4 regions of the Staphylococcus sp. TCBT05 genome follow, and region 1 is predicted to be linked to each of the others. Evidence: predicted binding sites of a transcription regulator. Region 1 holds the regulator's gene; each other region holds the start of a gene.
The links. Region 1 encodes Rex, which represses fermentation and respiration genes when NADH is low (regulators of the CRP and FNR family bind a similar motif). Its sites were predicted from a motif close to TTGTGAAATATTTCACAA; they were not measured.
Positions count from the first base shown of each region.

Region 2: the regulator Rex is predicted to act here: its motif matches at 2,049-2,066, upstream of ACY191_RS10880 (cytochrome ubiquinol oxidase subunit I).
Region 3: the regulator Rex is predicted to act here: its motif matches at 1,576-1,593, upstream of ACY191_RS04485 (nitrate/nitrite transporter).
Region 4: the regulator Rex is predicted to act here: its motif matches at 2,499-2,516, upstream of ACY191_RS04450 (nitrate reductase subunit alpha).

Region 1 covers NZ_JBUQDQ010000025.1:17,561-22,070, reverse strand. The annotation lists gene ACY191_RS06145 (oligosaccharide MFS transporter) at 1-903, opposite strand, end outside; gene ACY191_RS06140 (glycoside hydrolase family 43 protein) at 896-1,888, opposite strand; gene ACY191_RS06135 (redox-sensing transcriptional repressor Rex) at 2,084-2,731, opposite strand; gene ACY191_RS06130 (ABC-F family ATP-binding cassette domain-containing protein) at 2,878-4,510, shown strand, end outside.
Region 2 covers NZ_JBUQDQ010000038.1:799,846-804,355, forward strand. The annotation lists gene ACY191_RS10875 (cytochrome d ubiquinol oxidase subunit II) at 1-675, opposite strand, end outside; gene ACY191_RS10880 (cytochrome ubiquinol oxidase subunit I) at 672-2,027, opposite strand; gene ACY191_RS10885 (glutaredoxin family protein) at 2,225-2,458, shown strand; gene ptsP (phosphoenolpyruvate--protein phosphotransferase) at 2,723-4,438, opposite strand; gene ACY191_RS10895 (phosphocarrier protein HPr) at 4,440-4,510, opposite strand, start outside.
Region 3 covers NZ_JBUQDQ010000005.1:1,005,757-1,010,266, forward strand. The annotation lists gene ACY191_RS04475 (sensor histidine kinase) at 1-748, shown strand, start outside; gene nreC (nitrate respiration regulation response regulator NreC) at 769-1,422, shown strand; gene ACY191_RS04485 (nitrate/nitrite transporter) at 1,750-2,913, shown strand; gene ACY191_RS04490 (Hsp20/alpha crystallin family protein) at 3,093-3,527, opposite strand; gene ACY191_RS04495 (Hsp20/alpha crystallin family protein) at 3,563-3,943, opposite strand; gene ACY191_RS04500 (MarR family winged helix-turn-helix transcriptional regulator) at 4,190-4,510, opposite strand, start outside.
Region 4 covers NZ_JBUQDQ010000005.1:995,922-1,000,431, forward strand. The annotation lists gene nirB (nitrite reductase large subunit NirB) at 1-969, shown strand, start outside; gene nirD (nitrite reductase small subunit NirD) at 974-1,285, shown strand; gene cobA (uroporphyrinogen-III C-methyltransferase) at 1,276-2,214, shown strand; gene ACY191_RS04450 (nitrate reductase subunit alpha) at 2,588-4,510, shown strand, end outside.

The DNA.
Region 1 (4,510 bases):
CCTCAAAAATAAAATAATACCAAATAAGAATAAGCCATTCTTAGAACCTATTTTATTAATTATCCATGGCATAAATATCATAACAACCGCTTCAATAAAAATTTGAGTTGAAGTTAATTTACTAAATAATGATTCCCCATTACTTTGATTTGTAAAAAATTTAACAAAATAATTAGGAAACTGTTGATCAAATACATCATATAAACTGGCACTACCAATAATTAATAAACACAATCCCCAAAAACTTTTATTTTTAAATAACTTTAGAATCGTATTTTTATTTACATATGCTCTTTCATTTTTCGTTTTATCATCCTTTTGATATTCAAATGCGTTAACTTTAACAGACCAGAGAATAATACCAAGTAATAGTGCTACTATAGTACATACCCAAAATATACTATTGGGCTGTTTCACAAACATAATGCCACCAATAAATGCGAACGAACCGCCAGCAATTGAACCAAATAATCTTGCATGGCCGTATTCAAAGTTATTTGCTCGGCTCGATTTTTCACAATATGATTCGACGACCCCCACACCACTATACAAACACAAACTAATAAATGAACCACCTAATACACTACCTAACAGCACATTCATATTGATTAATGGAATAAAAGCATATTCAAAAAATGGTCCTATTAGCAGTAAGCAAAAAATAACAAATGCAAACAAATACTTTTTTAATCCTAATTTATCTTGTATGACGCCATAAATTGGTTCAAGTACAATTGCTACAATAGACATTGTTGAAAATACAATTCCAGCTTCTGCTGTGTTTAAATGTGCTACTCTATTTAACCACAATGGCAAAAATGTAATGATTAATGTCCAGATAGCAAAATAAGAGAAATTAATGCCACCAAATCTCCAAAATGTAATACGCTTTAAATTAATCAATGGCATCACTTCCAATTACCTTGGTAGAATGAGGTGTTGAACGCGTATCAACAACAGGTGAACCAAAATCCGGCCAACCATTATACCATTCTATTAATTGCGCACGTGCATGACGATTTGGATCATACAATGGATCGCCCTCAATCTCTGTATAATTTCTAGCATGATAGACCAACACATCATGCAAGTCATCTTTAGATTTTGTAAATGAATTATGTCCTGGACCGTATTGTCCATTTTCAATAGCACTTGTAAATACAGGTTCTTCAACTTTATCCCAAGCATTAACATCTAATAGATTACTATCTACAGAAGCAACAAGCATTCCCATACAGTAATCAATACCTGTTGCACTCGCAGAATATGTTAAAAATATACGTTGCTCTTTTATTAAAATGGCCGGCCCTTCATTTACCCAAAAACCCTTACACTCCCAGTCATATTCGGGTATCGTTAACATTGTTGGTGACCCTTTTAATGTCCATGGATTTTCCATTTCAGAAATATAGATATTTGAGTGTCCTGGTATCTCTATATCTTGTTGTGCCCAAACATAATATAAACGCCCATTTAATTCAAAAACGGTTGCATCCAGCGAAAATGTTTCCCATCCTGTATCTATTTTCCCTTTATCTATCCAGTTATCTGTAAGTGGGTCATCATTACTATTCTCTAAGACGAACATTCTATGATTAAATGTATCATCCTCAATGTAATCATTTGGTGCTGCTGCATAATAGATAAACCATTTATCATTTATTTTATGAATTTCAGGTGCCCAAATCAATGCGCTTTTTTCTCCATCTAAATCTTTAGTCCATACAACATGTTCTTTTGCTTCATTTAGCTCATTCAATGACGATGCTTTCCTCAAAACAATACGGTCATATTTCGGATAAGAACCAGTAAAATAATATGTTCCTGATTCCTTAAAAACAAACGGATCTGCTCTCTGTATTACAATTGGATTGTTTATCTGCTCCATAAAATCCCCCTTAACCCCTTTTTTATGAAAACGTTTACAATTACAATGTATTATATTTGTCCGTATAAGTCAATATATTTTAATCTTTGTCCGTACAAATAAAAGATAATATTGAAATCTTTCTTTAACAAAAAGTAAGTCAAAAATAAACGAGTTTACTTATCTCTATTAAATAAGTAAACTCGTTTGTTAAAATTATTTGTTACTATAATTTTTCATAAAAAATAATAATGATTGTAATTCTATACCTAAATCAATATGATGAACTTGCACATCAGATGGCGTAGATACACGACTTGGTGTAAAGTTTAATATCCCCTTCACTCCAACATCTACTAACTTATCTGTTACTTGCTGCGCAACATCTTCAGGTGTAGTAAGGATTACGATATCTATTTGTTCACGTTCTAGAACCTCGGTAATATCTGCATAATTACTAACACTTACTTGACCGATTTCAGTACCTATCACATCTTCTCGTATATCAAAAGCTTCCGTTATTGTCATTTCATCATGGATTGAGAAATTGTAAGTTAACAATGCTTTACCTAAGTTCCCAACACCAACAATGGCAATTTTAATTTCATCATTTTCACTAATTTCATTTTTGAAAAAGTGTAATAAGCTATCGATATTATAGCCATAACCCTTTTTTCCTAGTTCTCCAAAATATGAAAAATCACGACGAATAGTTGCAGAATCTATATTCAATCCTTCGCTGATTGCCTTTGAATTCACTCTATCTATACCTTTTGATTTTAATGTATTGACGAATCTGTAGTATAACGGTAAACGTTTCAACGTTGCACGAGGAATCTTATCGCTTTGATTAGCCAAGATCATGTCCCCCTAATTTAAATAATAATACTAAATAATCTAATAATTACTACAACATTATACATTAATGATATATAAAAATAAACACTGATAGTTTTATCCATACGCTTTATACGGTAAAATAGATTTTGAATAGAGAGGTGCAAATTCGAATGATATTATTACAATTAAACGATATTACAAAATCATTCGACGGGGATGATATTTTCAACAACGTAGATTTAGAAGTTAAGACGGGGGAACGTATCGGTATTGTTGGACGTAACGGAGCTGGTAAATCTACATTAATGAAAATTATTGCAGGTGTCGAAGATTATGATTCTGGACATATATCAAAAATTAAAAATTTAAAAATGGGTTATTTAACACAACAAATGACTTTAAATACCAATCAAACGGTAATCGCAGAAATGACGAAGCCCTTTGAACATATTAAAGAAATGCAAGAACAAATGAAATTTGAAACAGATTGGTTAGCTAAACATGCAGAGGAATATGATACTGACGAATATAAAGCACATATTGCGCGCTATGAAAGTATCTCAAACCAATTTGAGCAACAAGAAGGCTATCAATATGAAAGTAAAATTAAAACTGTATTACATGGATTAAACTTTACGGAAGATGATTTCAATCGACCAATTAACGATTTCAGTGGTGGACAAAAGACTAGATTATCTTTAGCTCAAATGTTATTGAATGAACCTGACCTGCTACTATTAGATGAACCTACTAACCACTTAGATATGGAGACGACACAATGGCTTGAAAGTTACTTAAATTACTTTAAAGGCGCTATTATCATAATCAGTCATGATAGGTACTTCTTAGACAAAATTGTTAATCAAATATATGATGTCGCACTTGGTGATGTACAACATTATGTTGGAAATTATGGTCAATTCATTGAACAAAGAGATAAATATTACCAAAAAAAGATGCAAGAGTATGAAAGTCAGCAAGCAGAAATTAAAAAATTAGAGACATTCGTAGAAAAAAATATCGCTCGTGCATCAACTTCGGGTATGGCAAAAAGCCGACGTAAAATGTTAGAAAAGATCGAACTTATTAATAAGCCTATCTTAGATGCTAAAAGTGCAAATATTGAATTTGATTTTGAACGCAATACGGGTAACGATGTTTTTCATATAAAAAATTTAGCCATTGGTTACGACGAACCAATCACTTCAAATATCAATTTAGAAATTACCAAAGGTGATCATATCGCGATCATTGGACCAAATGGTATTGGTAAATCTACGCTGATCAAAACTATAGCAGAACGCCAACCAAAAATTTCAGGCGACATCACTAAAGGTGCAAACTTAAAGATTGGCTATTATGACCAAAAGCAAGCAGAATTTAAATCAACAAAATCAATTCTTGATTATATTTGGGATCAATACCCTACCATGAATGAAAAAGATGTTCGAGCAGTATTAGGCAGATTTTTATTTGTACAAGAAGACGTAAAAAAAGTTATCAATGATTTATCAGGTGGAGAAAAAGCACGTCTACAACTTGCACTATTAATGCTGGAACGTAATAATGTATTAATTTTGGATGAACCGACTAACCATTTAGATATTGATTCTAAAGAAATGTTAGAGCAAGCTTTATTAAATTTCGATGGTACATTGTTATTTGTTTCCCACGATCGCTATTTTATCAATCAATTAGCTAACAAAGTATTTGATTTAGACACAACGGGAGGCACGCTCTATTTAGGTGACTATCAATATTATGTTGATAAACTAGAAGAAACTGAAGCATTAAAATCTAAGC
Region 2 (4,510 bases), on a different contig from region 1:
CTCATTTTGCACTCTTAAAGATAAGAATACAAATATCGAAATCGCAATCATCGGCGGCCCCCAGAATAAGAACCAATATCTAAGTAAACGATATGCTTCAGTATCTCGCGCTCTTGCAGCATAAAATGTTAAGAATCCAGAAGAAATATACAATACCGAAATGACTGCTAAAAATACCACTGCCCATGCATATGGACTTAACAATAATTCCACCCAATTCAAATCGATGTTACCGGCATGCTCTTTAATAAAGCCACCTTCTGAAATTGTTAATGTCGTAGCTAATGCGGCGGGTATAAATAAACCAGCAATTCCATATAAAGCTAACCACGGTAATTTCGTATCTGGACCATAATTTTCAAATGCATAAAAGCTACCTCTAATTGAAATCAAAATAACAGCAATAGAGGCTGGCAGTAATAGCACTGAACCGAAATATTTCGCAGTGTCTGGGAAAAATCCTACCATTCCAACAAAGAAGAAAACGAAGAATACATTCGTTACTTCCCAAACAGGATTTAAGTATCTTGCAATTAAATGATTTATCTTTTTATCTTGTTTCGTTACTTTCGCGTGTAATGTAAAGAATCCTGCCCCAAAGTCAATAGAGGCAACAATAATATAGCAAAATAAGAAAAACCATAGTACTGTGATTCCTATATATGCAAATATCATGATAAATCACCTCTTTCTTGCTTTAGTTTTTCAACGTCTTTATAAGCAGGCTTATGTTTAAACATCCTAATTAATACATAAGACGAAGTAACAATAAGAACGATATATAAGAGTGCGAATAATACCGTAACTAACGTTAATCCACCAGCTTGAGTTGCTGCGTCTGCAACCTTAAGATAGCCTCTAACCATCCATGGTTGGCGTCCTTGTTCTGTTAAGAACCAACCAAATTCTATCGCTAATAATGCTGCTGGCCCCGTTAATAACGCACCATATAACATAGCTTTGGAGTAAGTGAATTTCTTCAATTTTTTAAAGACTAATGTCATTACATAGGCACCTGAAACAACCATACAGAACACACCCATAAATACCATCAAATCAAAGTAGTAATGTACTATCATAGGTGGTCTTAATTCTTTCGGGAACTCATCTAAGCCTTTCACCTTTGTATTAAAGTTATTATCTGCTAAAAAGCTTAATACGCCTGGAATTTTAATAGCACCCGAAACTTCTTGTGTTTTTTCGTCTAAAGTACCAAATAACACTAGATCTGCCTTAGACTCAGTATCAAAATGCCACTCATAGGCAGCAAGCTTCTCAGGCTGTTCTTTGTGAAGAAACTTAGCTGACATATCTCCTGCTAACATTGAGCCTAATGTAAAAATTAACCCTAATATCATCGTAAGCTTAAGTGCCTTTTTATGATATTCGGTATCCTGAGCAAATTTATTCTTCAATAGTTTAAATGCTGCTACTGCAGCTAACACGAACGCCATTGTCATCAATGCTGTCGCTACAACATGGAATGAACGTACTAAGAATGAATCATTAAACATAGCTGCCCAAGGTTCCACATTAATCATTTTGCCATTTTTCATTTCAAATCCTGCAGGTGTATTCATAAATGAGTTAACTGCAGTGATAAAGAACGCTGAAAATGAACCACCTAAAATTACAGGTATACTAATCCAAAAGTGCGTCCATTTATTTTTAAATCGATCCCAAGTATATAAGTAAATACTCAAGAATATTGCTTCAAAGAAGAATGCAAAAGTTTCCATAAATAATGGTAATGCAATTACGTGACCACCCATTTGCATAAATGTAGGCCACAATAGAGATAGCTGTAAACCAATAATTGTACCTGTCACAACACCGACAGCTACAGTAATGGTATAACCTTTTGACCAACGTTTTGCTAAAGTTATATATTTAGGATCATTATTTCTAATACCTAAAAATTCAGCAATTGCAAACATAAGCGGCATTCCCACACCGATTGTCGCAAAAATTATGTGCACTGCAAGCGTCATTGCAGTTAGAAATCTTGCTAATTCAACTGAATCCATATTATCACCTTTTACTTTTATTTGTGACAAAAATCACAACTTCCATCCATTATAAACCCGTTATATAATTTTTGAAATTATTTCTAACTATAAATTAGTGACAAATTGATGACTATAAGCATATAAATTACACACTTGATAAATATAATAAACTCTCTTATATTAATATAAGTGGATTCAAGAAAGGATGTCTTCAAATGAAAAGTGTCATAATTTATACACAGAATGACTGCCCTCCATGTACTTTTATTAAAAGTTACCTAACTGACAAAGGTGTGGCTTTCGAAGAAAAAAATGTTGCGAATGCACAATATAGAAATGAAATGATGGAATATGATGCATTTGCGACACCTTTTATACTCATTGATGATGAACCAATGTATCAAATTGATATGGAAAAAATTAATCGTACATTAGATATTGAAGCGTAATGAATCTTATTGAAAAAATATAATCATTTTGTACATATCTACCCTTTTTTATAAAAGTTAAATTAATTTTTCCAATCCAATGATGATTGACTGATGTTAAATATAAATAGAGGCAACGTTTCAGCATAATTGAAACGTTGCCTCTATTTATATTAATAAAAAAAGAATTGGCCAATTAACTCGACCAATCCTCCTACTATTTTATATGTTTTCATATGGATCGTTAGAAATTATATTTCTTTGCCCAATCCATAATTATTAGCATTATTTTGCATATTGATTAACTAATGTAGTAACTTCTTCAGTAGTTGCACAATTAATTGCTCTATCTGCTAATTCTTCCATTTCATTTTGACTTAAGCCTTTGATTTGACGACGCGCTTTAAGAATCGATGTCGCACTCATTGAGAACTCATCTAAACCTAAACCTAATAACAATGGAATTGCTATCTCATCTCCAGCCATTTCGCCACACATACCTGTCCATTTACCTTCTTTATGAGAAGCTTCAATAACTTGTTTAACTAAACGTAAAATTGAAGGATTATATGGTTGATACAAGTATGATACACGTTCTGACATTCTATCTGCAGCCATAGTGTATTGAATTAAATCATTTGTACCGATACTAAAGAAGTCAACCTCTTTAGCAAATACATCAGCTAAAGCTGCTGTAGAAGGAATTTCTACCATGATACCTAATTCGATATCATCAGATACTTCAACACCTTCTTGTGTTAAATTGTCCTTCTCTTCAAGAAGTAATGCTTTGGCATCACGGAACTCTTGAATTGTAGCAACCATTGGGAACATGATATTTAACTTACCGAATGCAGATGCGCGTAATAATGCACGCAATTGCGGTCTGAAAATATCAGGTTGATCCAAGCATAAACGTATCGCACGATATCCTAAGAATGGATTCATTTCTTCAGGTAAGTTTAAATATGGTAGCTCTTTATCGCCACCAATATCTAACGTACGAACAACGACACGTTTGTCTTTCATTGTTTCTAATACTTTCTTGTAAGCTTCAAATTGCTCATCCTCAGAAGGCATTTCGTCTCTTCCCATATATAAGAACTCAGTACGATATAAACCAATACCTTCTGCACCATTTTCGATAACACCAGTTAAATCATCTGGTGTACCAATATTTGCTGCTAATTCGGCGTGCTTACCATCAATTGTTGTCGTTTCTTCATCGCGTAACTTTTGTAATTCTTTCTTATCTTCAAAGAAGCGTTCACGCTTATTTTGATAAGCAATCACTTCATCCTCAGTCGGATCAATAATTACCTCACCAGTTAAACCATCAACAATAATCATGTCGCCTTGTTTAACTTCTTGAGTAATTGATTTCGTACCAACAATCGCCGGGATTTCTAATGAACGGCTCATGATAGCAGAATGAGATGTTCTACCACCAATATTCGTTACAAATCCTTGCACAAACTCTTTGTTCAATTGAGCTGTGTCTGATGGTGTTAAATCATTCCCGATGATGACAACGCTTTCATCAATCATACTAGGATTTGGTAATTCAACTCCCAAAATATGTGCCAATACACGTTTAGAAACGTCTCTAATATCAGCAGCACGTTCTTTCATATACTCATTGTCCATTGATTCAAATATTGTGATGAATTGCCCTGTAACATCTGTTAGAGCTGTTGGAGCGTTAACTTGTTCGTTGTTAATCTTATCTTCAATCGGTTGAATTAATTCTGGATCATCTAAGACTAGTAGATGTGCATCAAAGATTGCTGCTTTATCAGCACCAAGGTTCTCTTCTGCATTATTTCTAATCTTAGTTAATTCAACTTTAGATGTATCGATAGCATTTCTGAACTTTTCAATTTCTGAATCGACATCTGTAACCTTTTCACTATTGAATGAAAGGTCTGGTTCTACTAATAAATATGCCTTGGCAATTGCTACACCATCAGATGCAGCAATACCATTAATATATTGTGACATATTAAGCAGTTAAACCTTCTTTAGATAAGATGTCTGTAATTGCAGAAATTGCATCAGCTTCATCGCTACCAT
Region 3 (4,510 bases), on a different contig from region 1:
TGGGACTATTGAGCCTTTCACAGCGACGTATCAAACTATAGATGAAGCTACAGGAGTCAAAGCATTTACATTACAAAATGTGTCACCACAAATTGAAAGACACGATAAAATGTATCAAAGACAAATGATGCAAAAGACAATACATGCACAAGAAAATGAACGCAAGCGTATTTCACGAGAATTACACGACAGCGTCATTCAAGAAATGATGAATGTGGACATTGAATTGAGATTAATGAAATATCAAAAGGATGTCGATAGCCTAATTCACAATTCGTCAAAGATAGAAGGACTTGTTACCAAATTGATTGATGATATTCGTAATTTATCAGTGGAATTGCGTCCATCTTCTTTAGACGACTTAGGATTAGATGCAGCATTTAAATCATATTTTAAACAAGTCGAAGAAAATTACGGTATACATGTGATTTATCATTGTAATTTATTAACACAACGCTTTGATAATGAAATAGAAACGGTGATATATAGAATTGTGCAAGAAGCCGTGTTTAACGCTATAAAATATGCAGAAATTGATTTCGTGGATGTTGATATAGAGGTCACTGATGAGCGATTAGTTGCTAAAGTCGTCGATAAAGGAAAGGGTTTTGACAAATCAGCACAACCTAAAGGCACAGGTTTAGGATTATATGGAATGAATGAACGCGCGGAGTTAATAAATGCGAAAGTTAATATAGATACAGATATTGGGAAGGGAACAAGTGTAACAGTTGAAGTTCCATTATAAGTTTATAAGGAGATTTTAAGTTGAGAATTGTAATTGCAGATGATCATGCCGTAGTACGAACTGGGTTTTCTATGATTTTAAATTATCAGGAAGATATGGAAGTTGTGGGGACAGCAGCAGATGGGGTGGAAGCATATCAGAAAGTAATGCAACATAAACCCGATGTACTCATCATGGATTTAAGTATGCCACCGGGAGAATCAGGTTTAATAGCTACGAGTAAGATTAGTGACAGTTTTCCTGAAACTAAGATACTCATATTAACGATGTATGATGATGAAGAATATCTCTTTCATGTATTGAGAAACGGCGCGAAAGGTTATATCTTAAAAAATGCGCCAGATGAACAGTTATTACTAGCAGTGAGAACGATTTATCAAGGTGAAACATATATTGATGCAAAATTAACAACTTCATTAGTAAAAGAGTTCGTCAATCATTCAAATAAAGATATTAAAGATAGCACGGATCCATTTTTAATATTATCAAAACGAGAATTGGAAATCTTACCACTTATTGCCAAAGGATATGGAAATAAAGATATTGCTGAAAAATTATACGTATCTGTAAAGACAGTGGAGGCGCATAAAACACACATTATGCAAAAGTTAAATTTAAAATCCAAACCAGAATTAGTTGAATATGCAATGAAGAAAAAGTTAATAGACTTTTAATAGTGATACGTTTTAATCTTATGAAAGCCATATAACAATATGATTGTAGTTAATTGTATTGTTGTGTGGCTTTTAATATTGCTTATTAAATTAATGTGATACTCAGGTTGATTCGTATAGGGAATTTATATATTTACTCAAGGGAAACTCCTTATGTTCATTTTTTCACAAAGATTCTAAAATTATAGTTAAAGATATACTACTAGGTTACTCACTAGTACAAGAGTTGATTTGTTATTAGCAATACATGACTAACAAGTAATTGTATGTAGCATTTTGACTAGAAATTAGACTTTAAATTATTGTTAAGGATGAAGGTGAATATGAATGCGAAAGTCAACGGGTAGTTTTCAATTGGTCTTGCAGACATTAAGTTTAGTGACTGGATTTATGGCGTGGAGTATCATTGCGCCATTAATGCCTTTTATTAAAGAAGATATACAAATAAGTGGGAGTCAACTATCAATTATATTAGCTATTCCAGTTATTCTAGGTTCTGTTTTAAGGGTGCCTTTTGGTTATTTAACTAATATCATAGGGGCCAAATGGGTATTCTTTAGTAGCTTTATAATTTTATTGTTTCCAATTTACTTCTTAAGTAATGCACAATCACCTATAATGTTGATGGCTGCAGGCTTCTTTTTAGGTGTAGGTGGAGCAGTATTTTCTGTGGGAGTAACTTCAGTACCTAAATATTTTCCTAGAGCTAAAGTAGGATTAGCAAATGGAATTTATGGTATGGGGAATATCGGAACTGCCATTTCTTCTTTTTTAGCCCCTCCTATTGCCGGTATAATTGGCTGGCAATCAACAGTGAGGTGTTATCTAGTCATCATCGCAATTTTTGCATTATTAATGTTCTTGTTAGGTGATGCCAATGAACAAAAAATTAAAGTTCCGTTACTACAACAATCTAAAATTTTATTTAAAGATTTGAAATTATATTACATGAGCTTTTGGTATTTTATTACATTCGGAGCATTTGTTGCATTTGGCTTGTTTTTACCAAATTACCTGGTTCAAAATTTTGAGATTTCAAGTGTTGATGCTGGTATTAGATCAGGTATATTTATTGCTTTGGCGACATTTTTACGACCTTTGGGAGGCGTATTAGGTGATAAATGGAATGCAGTTATCCTATTAATTATAGATTTTATTTTTATGATTATAGGAGCATTAATCTTAAGTTTTTCAGCACATATTATTCTATTTACAATAGGGTGTTTGTTAATTAGTCTATGTGCTGGATTAGGGAATGGTTTAGTATTTAAATTAGTGCCATTTTACTTTGCCAAAGAGTCTGGTGCAGCGAATGGTATTGTTTCCATGATGGGAGGCTTAGGTGGATTCTTCCCACCTATTGTCATTGCTTATGTCACATCAATCACTGGTACGAGCCATCTGGCATTTGTATTCTTAGCATTATTTGGTGTGATCGCAATAATAACTATGTATCATATTGTAAAACGTGATAAATTAACTTTTAAATAATAAAAAATAGGCGTCCACAGTGCAATTACATTGTGGACGTCTATTTGATAGGCTGATATATATTTAAATCACTGTTCAAGTGATGGATAAGATCAAGAATATTAAATGAATATCGTTATACTTCACACCATCGTCAAATTCACTATAGTGCTACTTATAAAGTACTGTCTATTTAAATGTTAATTAATTTCAATGCGTGTTGCTTTATTTTCTTCAGCAGGTAATTTTGGCAGTGTTACACGTAAAATACCGTTATCATGCGCTGCAGTAATACCTTGTTCATTGACATTGTCAAAGTTAAATTGTCGTTTTAAATCGCTATAACTGCGCTCTTGATGAATGATTTTGCCAGCTGAGTCCTCTTCGGTATTTAATTGAGCTTGTTTTGCTTCAATAGTTAAAATGTTTTTATCGAATGCTAAACTGATATTTTCCTTTTTAATACCTGGTAATTCTGCTTCAATTAGGTAATAATCTTCAAGTTCCGTAACATCAGATTTGATTTGTGTTTGATTTGGGAATTGATCGAATATTTGCTTGCCGAAATCTTTAAATAAGTCGCTAGGGTTTACATCAAAAATTGAATTGTTAAATGGTTTCTTTTCAAAAGCCATGAGCAATCACTCCTTAATTTGTATAAAGTATTTTATTAATCAATGTTAATTTGTGTTTTACTTTGTTTCATTGGTAAGTTAACGATTAGCATACCATCTTCCATTGTGGCATTAATATTTGTAGTATCGATGTGTTTAAAAATAAATTGTCTACTTTGTTTTTTAGTATTTCTTTCACGAATCAAGTACTGTTGTTCATTTTCAGTCGCTTCATTGTCAGAACGCTCTGCTGATATTGTTAAAATGTTGTTGTCGTATTCAATGTTAATATCTTCTTTATTAAAACCAGGGAGTTCTGCGGTAATTGTATAGTTATTACTTTGTTGATAAACATTTACTTTGAAATTTGAATTTCCAAGTAGCATATTATCAAATAAATCAGTTGGTAAATGACGTGTTTGTCTATATTGAATCATCTCTAAAACACCTCTCCTTTAACTTTATGATTACATTATAAAACTATAGTCAAAGAAAGTCAAAGTCAAAGGCTTATACGATTGAAAATTTTATTATGTTGATATTGTGGTAGGTGACTAGAAGGCATTGATTAAAGAAATTGAGCGCTGATAGATAAAGTTAAATATAAAAAAGAGGCAACTAAAAGATATAGAACGTCAACGTTAATGCAACTTCCTACTTTTAATCTACCTCGTAAGTATATATTAAATTTCTTTTGTAAAATGTTTATTTACAAATTTTTGTAATGTTTCCTTTAAGTCGATAGCTTCTTCTTTGTCCATATCAAATTCACTAAAGACTTTTTTAGAGATACCTAATAAAGGCTCTTTTACGTTTATTCCTTTTTCAGTTAACGCAATTTGTAAATTACGTTCATCATCAAGTTCACGTGTTCTTGTTACGTAACCTTTTTTCTCAAGTTTTTTTAATAAAGGTGTTAGTGTACCTGAATCTAAGAATACACGTTCTCCAAGTGTTTTGATATTAATCTTGTCTTCTACTTCAATTGCGAGTAGAACGATATA
Region 4 (4,510 bases), on a different contig from region 1:
TGTGCATGTACAGATTTAACACGTGACCAAATTGTCACTCAAATTAGAGCTAAAGGTTTAAAAACATCGAAAGAAGTCCGACATGTTTTACAATTTAAAGATAAAGGTGGTTGTCCTAAATGTAGACCGGCAATTAATTACTATTTAAATATGGTCTATCCACATGATCATGAAGACGAAACGGCATCTAGATTTGCTAATGAAAGATACCATGCGAATATTCAAAATGATGGTACATTTTCAGTGATACCTCAAATGCGTGGTGGGGTGACAGATGCTGATCAACTCATTCAATTAGGTACGGTTGCTAAAAAATATCAGATTCCTTTAGTAAAGGTTACAGGTTCTCAGCGTATAGGTTTATACGGTGTTAAGAAGGAACTATTGCCACAAATTTGGGATGATTTAGGTATGCGTTCGGCTTCAGCTTATGGTAAAAAGACGCGTTCAGTTAAGAGTTGTGTAGGTAAATCTTTTTGTCGATTTGGTACACAAGATACAACTAAGTTAGCGATTCGTTTAGAAAGCACATTTGAATATATAGACACACCACATAAATTTAAAATGGGCGTTTCAGGTTGTCCAAGAAGTTGTGTCGAATCAGGTGTTAAAGACTTTGGCGTGATTGGTGTTGAAAATGGATTCCAAATTTATATCGGTGGTAATGGCGGTACTGAAGTAACGATAGGGCAGTATTTAACGACGGTTGAAACCGAAGATGAAGTCGTAAAGTTGTGCGGTGCATTGATGCAATACTATAGAGAAACAGGTATTTATGCAGAGCGTACAGCACCGTGGTTAAATCGTCTTGGTTTTGATCGTGTAAAAGATGTCATTTTAAATGAAACACAACAAACACAGTTATTCCAGAGAATTATGGAAGCAAAAGAAGTGGTACAAGCGGAACCTTGGCGACAAATTTCAAGTCAGGAAAAAGAAAAAGCACGCTTCGCAGTTGAGGAGGTATAAATAGATGGCACAAAGAAAAATTAAAGTAGCGCATTTGAAAGAGTTACAGCCGTTGATCGGTAAGAAAATACTGGTTGAGAATAAAGAAATCGGTCTGTTTTTAACTGAGGGTGGAAATGTTTATGCGGTCAATAATATATGTCCACACAAAAATGGGCCATTGAGTGAAGGTATAGTAAGTGGTGAGTTTGTATACTGTCCACTTCATGATCAAAAGGTAGATTTGACGACAGGAATAGTTCAAGAACCTGATACCGGATGTGTAGAATTTTATAAAGTAGAAATCATCGACGAGGATGTCTATGTATGCCTGTAATCAATTACGGTAAAGTTTATCTTATAGGTGCAGGACCTGGAGATCCTACATTACTTACAAGACAAGCAGAACAGTTAATAAAAAGGGCTGATGTAATCTTATATGATCGTTTGGTAAATCCATTTATCCTACAGTTGGCAAGACCGGAAATTCCCATTATCGATGTTGGGAAATTACCTTATAGTAAACATGTTAAACAAGATGAAATTAATGACTTGTTGATCGAAACTGCATCGAAATATGACCTAGTTGTGAGGCTTAAAGGTGGAGACCCGGCTGTGTTTGGTAGAGTATACGAAGAAGTAGAAATATTAAATAAGATGCACATAGATTATGACATTATACCTGGTATCACTTCATCAACTGTAGCTATGGCACATCTTGGTTTAGGCTTCACAATACGTGATATAGCTACGAGTGTGACATTTACTACAGGGCATTTTAAAGATAATTCCGATAAACCTTTCGATATCAATGGATTATTAAATTATGGTACCTTAGCGATTTATATGGGAATTAGAAATATTGATAGCATAATGAAAGAAATCTATAACAAGACACACACTAATTTTCCCGTTGTTGTATGCTTTGATGTGACAGGGCCAATGGAACAATATGTTACAGGGACAGTATTAAATATTGTAGATAAGTTAAAGGATGTCACCAATAATAGTAAACCAGGGCTTATCATCATAGGACATGTTATTGGTAAATTGAATATGGGTGAAGGATTAACGGTCAAATATAGAACAAAATATTTAGTGCAAGGGATACGTACTCATGCGATTGACAAGGCTTTTGAATTATACACGCAAGGTGACTGGTGTATGATACTTCCTAATGATATAGAACAACTACATCCATCACAAAGGGCGTTAATAGAAATGTATTTAAAACAATCTTTTGATTCGAAAATAATAGTAAAGTAACAATAAATACACATAAAAACATAACTCTGTATAAATCTAAGACGATTGACCAAAAATGGTTATTAATGCTCAATAAAACAACTACTGCGGTTTACTTCGTGAATATTAGTGGACATCATTCAATTAAATATCTTTCATTTTCTTTTCTTTTAAAACTTACAATAATAGATGAAAAAAATAAAATTATGAAGAATAGAATGACTTAAATTGTAACCATTTAACATGGTCATAAAATAATAAGGGGATTTTCCTATGCATTTAGGAAAATCCCTAATTTTTGTATATTGTGAAAAATTGTACAATGTTTATGAAATATATTAATAAGCGAAGTGATTTCAGTTAACAGGAACGAACTTGTGAGAGGGTGTATAAAATGAAAAAGTTTGGGCTTAAATTTTTTAAACCAACAGAAAAATTTAATGGTAATTGGTCAATCTTAGAGAGCAAAAGTCGTGAATGGGAGAAAATGTATAGAGAACGATGGAGTCATGATAAAGTTGTGAGAACCACACATGGTGTGAATTGTACTGGTTCTTGTTCGTGGAAAGTTTTTGTTAAAAATGGGGTTATTACTTGGGAAAATCAACAAATCGATTATCCTAGTTGTGGTCCTGACATGCCTGAATTTGAGCCAAGAGGGTGTCCGAGAGGTGCATCATTTTCATGGTATGAATATAGTCCGTTACGTGTTCGATATCCATATATAAGAGGAAAGCTTTGGGAGTTATGGACTGCAGCATTAAAGGAACATCATGATAATACTGTTGCAGCGTGGGCGTCTATCGTTGAAGATGAAGAAAAAGCCAAAATTTATAAACAAGCACGAGGTAAAGGTGGCTTAGTTAGAACAAATTGGAAAGATGTATCACAACTGATTTCGGCACAAATCATATATACGATTAAAAAATATGGACCTGATAGAATTGCTGGCTTTACACCAATACCTGCGATGTCGATGTTAAGTTACGCATCTGGAGCACGATTCATTAGTTTACTTGGGGGAGAGATGCTAAGTTTTTATGATTGGTATGCAGATTTACCACCAGCATCACCACAAATTTGGGGTGAGCAAACAGATGTACCTGAATCAAGTGATTGGTACAATGCGTCATATATTATCATGTGGGGATCAAATGTGCCATTAACTAGAACTCCAGATGCTCATTTTATGACTGAGGTTCGTTACAAAGGAACAAAGGTTGTATCAGTAGCGCCAGACTATGCTGAGAATGTTAAATTTGCGGATAATTGGTTATCTCCAAATCCTGGAACGGATGCAGCAGTAGCACAAGCGATGACACATGTTATTTTACAAGAGTTTTATATTGATAATCCTAATGAGCGCTTTATCAATTATTCAAAACAATATACAGATATGCCATTTGTCATCATGTTAGATAAAGATGATAAAGGATATAAAGCAGGGCGTTTTTTACGTGAAAATGATATTACATCTAAAACAACGAATGGTGATTGGAAACCTGTTATTTTTGATGGTAATAGTGAGCGTTTAACTGTACCAAATGGAACTATTGGACAAAGATGGGAACAAGGTAAGGCATGGAACTTAAAGCTTGAAGATGAACAAGGGCAACCGATTAATCCATTGTTATCATTTGCTGAGTTAGACCATGAACACGTTGATATTCAATTTCCTTATTTCGATAATAATGGCAACGGTATTTTTGAAAGAACAATTCCCGTCAAAAAGATTACTTTGGAAAATGGTGAAGAAAAATATATTACTACAGTGTTTGATCTAATGGCGAGTCAATATGGTGTGAAACGCTTTGACCATGTGTTAGAAGCCAATAGTTATGAAGATAAAACATCATACTACACACCAGCATGGCAAGAACAAATTACAGGTGTGAAACAGGATTTAGTTATACAAGTTGCCCGTGAGTTTGCACAAAATGCCATCGATACTGAAGGTAAATCCATGATAATAATGGGTGCAGGGATTAATCATTGGTTTAATTCAGATACGATTTATCGTTCAATTATTAATTTAATCTTGCTTTGTGGTTGCCAAGGTGTAAATGGTGGGGGTTGGGCTCACTATGTAGGACAAGAAAAATGTAGACCAATTGAAGGGTGGAATACAATTGCCTTTGCAAAAGATTGGCAAGCACCTCCACGATTACAAAATGGAACAAGTTGGTTCTATTTTGCTACAGACCAATGGAAATATGAATTATCAACTGTAGATAGTTTGAAATCACCATTAGCAGATCACATTAAACATAAGCACCCAGCAGATTATAATGTATTAGCAGCGAGAGCTGGATGGTTA